Regions from separate parts of the Rahnella inusitata genome, predicted to be linked through region 2. Evidence: predicted binding sites of a transcription regulator. Region 2 holds the regulator's gene; the other holds the start of a gene.
What was found. Region 2 encodes CRP, which controls carbon source genes, mostly activating them, when cyclic AMP is high. Its sites were predicted from a motif close to ATGTGANNNNNNTCACAT; they were not measured.
Positions count from the first base shown of each region.

Region 1: a site for CRP is predicted at 1,306-1,323, ahead of deoC (deoxyribose-phosphate aldolase). Genes of this name have one in related genera too.

Region 1 is NZ_CP065024.1:4,431,924-4,435,076, reverse strand. Features, by position in the region: gene I2123_RS20690 (patatin-like phospholipase family protein) at 1-240, shown strand, start outside; gene I2123_RS20685 (TatD family hydrolase) at 237-1,025, shown strand; gene deoC (deoxyribose-phosphate aldolase) at 1,566-2,345, shown strand; gene deoA (thymidine phosphorylase) at 2,392-3,153, shown strand, end outside.
Region 2 is NZ_CP065024.1:730,918-734,070, reverse strand. Features, by position in the region: gene I2123_RS03305 (LysR substrate-binding domain-containing protein) at 1-392, shown strand, start outside; gene I2123_RS03300 (OsmC family protein) at 394-801, opposite strand; gene crp (cAMP-activated global transcriptional regulator CRP) at 1,163-1,795, shown strand; gene I2123_RS03290 (YccS/YhfK family putative transporter) at 1,863-3,153, shown strand, end outside.

The sequences.
Region 1 (3,153 bases), 1.0 Mb from region 2:
CAGCGCGTGGTCGTGCCGGCGAACGAACCGGAACACGAAACACCGCTGGCCGCCGCGGTCAGCACTGTAGAACAGATTGTCCTCGACCCTGCCGTGCTCACCGATATGGTGGCCGACGGCGGCGTGGTTCGTCCGGCCGCGTTTCAGGACAACACCAGGGGAGAGCATCGTACGCAAAACCTTTCTGCTGACATGACTCCTGTGGAGCACTACTCTGCCAGAGAAGGCGATAAGCTGTGAGTTTTCACTTTGTGGATACGCACTGCCATTTCGATTTCCCGCCGTTTACCGGCGCGGAAGCCGAAAGCCTGCGTCTGGCCGGACAGGCTGGAGTGCGGGAAATCATCGTTCCCGCGGTGACCGCCGATCGTTTTGACGGCATTCTCGCGCTGGCAAAAAAATTCCCGCCGCTGTACGCCGCGCTGGGTCTGCATCCGTTATATATCGCGCAGCATAATGATAACGATCTGCAGCAGCTGGATGCACTGCTCAGCCAGCGTTGTCCGCGTGTGGTGGCGGTCGGTGAAATCGGGCTGGATCTGTTTATGGAAACGCCGATGTTTGAGCAACAACAGCGGCTGCTGAAAGCGCAGTTCGCGCTGGCAACACGTGAGGCGCTGCCGGTGATCCTGCATTCGCGCCGCAGCCACGATCAGCTGGCAGCTATGCTGCGACAGGCGAAACTTCCTGCTACCGGGGTGGTGCACGGGTTTGCGGGCAGCCTTTCGCAGGCGCAGGCGTTTATCAAACTGGGATTTGCGATTGGCGTCGGCGGTACCATCAGCTACGAACGCGCGCAGAAAACCCGTCAGGTGATGGCGCAGTTGCCGCTCTCTTCTTTGCTGTTGGAAACAGATGCACCGGATATGCCGTTGCAGGGTTTTCAGGGGCAACCCAATCGCCCGGAACGCGCCTCCACGGTGTTTGAGGTGTTGTGCCAGTTACGCAGTGAAGCGCCGCAAGAGATTGCCGATGCGCTGCTCGCCAATACCCGTCGGGTGTTCAATCTTCCTTCCTCGCTGTAAGCCTTTCATTCATTTTGTGATTTAAATAACATTTATTCGTGCTCGTAACACCTTTATAAAGTGGGTTTACCGCGTGACAAGAATTATGTTCTCTTTGAAATGTTATTATTATAACATTGAGGGCAAGATTACCGGTCGGTGATCCCCGTGTGTCCGCCCGAACTCCGTTTGTCACGAATCGGGTATACACTCTTATATAGGCCGAATACTGAGCATAACGCCGGGTAAGTGTGATTTAGTTCTCATTTTATCAAGCAACGTTGCAAACGGTTTTCATTTTGTGTGAAATACTGCACACAGGAACCTGATGTGACGTGTTCAAATAGTCACAACGAATTGGCGTTAGCCAATCCAAGCGCGGTGAGAAGGATCTCAGTTGCCGCATAAGCCGCTAAAGCGCTTACGCACGCTATCTTCAAGGAACCAAGTCCGCTCGCCAACCGTGCAGAATTCTTCTCCGACGTTAACCGCCGAAAGGAATTCATGACTGTATGCTCAGTTCTGGCTGGTCGCTGGAATTGAAAATTGTTGGAGAGTTATATGACCGATTTAACCGCCGCAGCACAACGTGCGCTGAACCTGATGGATTTAACCACCCTGAACGAAGACGACACCGATGCAAAAGTGATCGCGCTTTGTCACCAGGCGAAAAGCCCGGCAGGTAACACTGCTGCTGTTTGTATTTATCCTCGTTTTATTCCGATTGCCCGTAAAACCCTGCGCGAGCAAGGCACGCCGGACATCCGCATTGCCACCGTGACCAACTTCCCGCACGGTAATGACGATCTCGAGATAGCACTGGCCGAAACTCGCGCCGCCATCGCCTACGGCGCTGACGAAGTGGACGTGGTTTTCCCTTACCGCGCACTGATGGCCGGTAACGAGCAGGTCGGTTTTGAGATGGTCAAACAGTGCAAAGAAGCCTGTGCTGCTGCCAACGTATTGCTGAAAGTGATCATCGAAACCGGTGAACTCAAGCAAGACGCGCTGATCCGCAAAGCCTCTGAAATCGCTATCAAAGCAGGCGCTGACTTCATCAAAACCTCCACCGGTAAAGTGCCGGAAAACGCTACATTGCACAGTGCTGAGCTGATGATGAGCGTGATCGCTGAAATGGGCGTGGGCAAAGACGTAGGTTTCAAACCTGCCGGTGGCGTGAAAACCGCTGAAGATGCTGCGCAATATCTGGCGCTGGCTGACCGTCTGCTGGGCCGCGAATGGGCTGACGCACGTCACTTCCGTTTCGGTGCATCCAGCCTGCTGGCAAGCCTGCTGACCACTCTGGGTCACGCTGGCCAGAAAGCCACCAGCAGCTATTGATCACCACGGCACCGCGTCTGCGGTGCGCATCTTTCGGGGCGCTGCCATGCGGCGCCCACACATTCAGCGTCCAGATTTTGGCGTTCAGCTCAGGCAGGGGGATACCTTGTTTCTCGCACAAGAAATTATTCGTAAAAAACGTGATGGCCATCCTTTAAGTGACGAAGAGATTCGTTTCTTTGTGAACGGTATTCGCGACAGTCAGGTTTCAGAAGGTCAGATTGCCGCACTGGCGATGACTATCTATTTCAACGACATGACCATGAATGAGCGCGTTTCGCTGACCATGGCCATGCGCGATTCCGGTACCGTTTTGAACTGGAAAAGCCTGAACCTGAACGGCCCGATTGTGGATAAACATTCCACCGGCGGCGTGGGTGACGTGACGTCTCTGATGTTAGGCCCGATGGTTGCCGCCTGTGGCGGTTACGTACCGATGATCTCAGGCCGTGGCCTGGGCCATACCGGCGGTACGTTGGATAAACTCGAAGCTATTCCTGGCTTTGATATCTTCCCGGATGACAGCCGTTTTCGCAGCATTATTCAGGACGTCGGCGTGGCGATTATCGGCCAGACCAGCTCGCTGGCACCGGCGGACAAACGGTTCTACGCGACCCGCGACATTACCGCGACCGTGGATTCCATTCCGCTTATCACGGCGTCGATCCTCGCGAAGAAACTGGCTGAAGGTCTGGATGCGCTGGTCATGGACGTCAAAGTCGGTTCCGGTGCATTTATGCCGACCTACCAGCTGTCCGAAGATCTGGCCCAGTCAATTGCCGATGTGGCAAATGGCGCAGGCTGCAAA
Region 2 (3,153 bases):
TTATCGCCAGACGCGGGCATCCGCTGGCCAACGCCACACGGCTCGAAGAATTACAGGATGCGCGCTGGGTGTTGCCGGAAACGGATATGGGGTACTACCAGCAGCTACAACTGGCGGACGGGTTTTATCAGGCGGGAAGTGAAACACCGGTGCGCACCGACTCGGTGGTGTGCGGGCTGAATATGGTGTTGCAGTCGGACTATCTGACCATCGTGGCGCGGGCGATGCGTGCGCCGTTCGGTTTGCAGGAGCAACTGTGTCTGCTCAATATCGACACCCTGCCACAGGCAGAATATTGCGTGCTCTATTCGCAAAAATCGCCGCTGACGTTTGCCGCGCGGCGATTTTTGGATTTACTGCGCAATCAGTGCCAGTCATATGACTGGACATGACTTATTCCGCTTCGATCACTTCAAAACTATGGGTAATCGTGGCCGCTTTGCCGAGCATCAGAGAAACAGAACAATATTTCTCGGCGGAGAGGCTGACGGCGCGCTCTACAATCTTATCGGTCAACGCTTTGCCGGTGACGATAAAATGCAGATTGATGTGCGTGAACAGACGCGGCGCTTCTTCGCGACGTTCTGACGTCAGTTTTACTTCACAATCGCGAACATCGTTACGGCCTTTTTGCAAAATCGACACCACGTCGATCGCGCTGCAGCCACCCGCTGACATCAGCAGCATTTCCATCGGGCTCGGGGCTTTATCGCCTGCATTGCCGTCCATCAAAACCTGATGCCCTGACGCTGATTCACCTAAAAACGTCAGACCTTCCACCCATTTTACGCGTGCGTGCATTTGCTTATCTCCCGGCGCTCTTAAGAATCAAATTTTCACCCCAGACTACCCTTTCACCTAAAAACTGGCAACGTAACCCGATCGCCATCATGCTGAAGCGAGACAACACAAGACAGCATTGCAAACCTGTGTTACAAACAAAGCCGAAACATACTTTCCAGCAAATTGCGGTGACGGTTTTCGCGGTTTAAGAACAGAACCCAAGGTGATAACGGCAATATACAGCCGGTTTCACTCCGACATCCGCTTGCAGCATTTCTGGAGAGCTATATGCTGAAAGGGCGCATTAATATTCAGACGCCGTACAGGGAACTCTGAGCCCTGTAATTTGGGCAGCGATAATAACAGAGGATAATAGCAAATGGTTCTCGGCAAGCCACAAACAGACCCGACTCTTGAATGGTTCCTGTCTCACTGTCATATACATAAGTATCCTTCTAAAAGTACGCTGATTCACCAAGGTGAAAAAGCCGAAACGCTTTACTACATCGTGAAAGGGTCGGTTGCCGTCCTGATTAAAGATGAAGAAGGCAAAGAGATGATACTTTCCTACCTTAACCAAGGTGACTTCATCGGCGAGCTGGGACTCTTCGAAGAAGGTCAGGAACGCAGTGCCTGGGTACGTGCTAAAACTGCCTGTGAAGTGGCTGAAATTTCTTATAAAAAATTCCGCCAGCTGATTCAGGTTAACCCGGACATTCTGATGCGCCTCTCCGCGCAGATGGCAAACCGTCTGCAAATGACGTCTGAGAAAGTCGGTAACCTTGCTTTCCTCGACGTAACGGGCCGTATCGCTCAAACCTTGCTGAATCTGGCCAAACAGCCAGATGCAATGACCCACCCGGACGGGATGCAGATTAAAATCACCCGCCAGGAAATCGGTCAGATCGTCGGTTGCTCTCGTGAAACCGTCGGCCGCATTCTTAAAATGCTGGAAGATCAGAGCCTGATCTCCGCACACGGTAAAACGATTGTCGTCTACGGCACACGTTAATCCCTCAAAAATTGGCGCGGCAGCTTACTGTCGCGCCTTTTTTATGGGCTAAGCTTCCGCTATGACGCTGTGGAGAAGGCTGTTTTATCACCCCGAAGTGAATTACGCACTGCGCCAGACGCTGGTGTTATGTTTGCCGGTCGGCCTGTGCTGGCTGTTCGGGAATCTGCAAATGGGCTTGCTGTTCTCCCTCTGCCCTGCCTGCTGTAACGTCGCCGGTCTTGATACGCCGCACAAACGCTTCTTCAAACGTCTCTTCATTGGTGGTTCGCTGTTTGCGATCAGCAGTATCTTGCTGCAACTGATGATGGAAAACTGGCACATCCCGCTGCCGCTCATCATGCTCTCGCTGGCTTTGCTGCTCGGCGTCACCGGTGAAATCAGCCCGCTGCATGCGCGACTGTTGCCCGGCGCACTGGTGGCGACCATCTTTACCCTGAGCATGGTCGGCGTCAGGCCGATGTGGCAGGCTCCCGCGCTGTTCGCTGCAGGCACTGCCTGGTATGGCCTGTTCAACTGGGCGTGGTTTCGCATCTCCAAAGAGCAGCCGATGCGCGAAACTCTCAGCCAGCTCTATCTGCAACTGGCTGATTATTTCGAAGCCAAATACAGCCTGCTGACGCAGCATATCGATCCGGAAACCGCCTTACCGCCGCTGCTTAAGCGTCAGCAGCAGGTCATCGATCTTATTGCCCTGCTCTATCAGCAGTTGCACATGCTGCCGCAGCACGGCCATCATCATCACCACAAGCGACTGTTCCAGCGTTTTCAGGTGGCGCTGGATTTGCAGGAGCACATCACGGTCAGTCTGCATCAGCCGGAAGAAGTACAAAAACTGGTGGAAGAAAGCCATGCCGAAGCGGTGATCCGCCGCAATGCGCAGGTGATTTCCGCCCGGCTGCGCGTCATTGCCGACGACATTCTTTATCACCGGCTGTCCGCGCGTTTCACGATGGCCAACGAATTGGCGGCGCTGGAAAAAATCGCCGCACGCAATCCGGAAAATCCGGTCGGCCAGTTCTGCTATTACCATTTCAGCCGCATTGCACGCCTGCTGCGCACCCAGCGCCCGCTGTACCGCCGTGATCTGATGAACTCTCAGCCGCGTCTGCCTTTCTGGCTGGCGCTGAAAAGTTATCTGTCTTTCAAATCTATCGCCCTGCGCAACGCAGCGCGGCTTGGCATTATTCTGGCGATCGGCAGCAGTCTTGGTTTGTTCTTCAATCTGCCGAAACCCTACTGGATTTTGCTTACCATCATGCTGGTAAGCCAGAACGGCTACAACGCCACCCGCGTGCGGATCCAGCACCGTGCGCTCGGCACGCTGGCCGGATTACTGATCGCCGCCGGATTGCTGA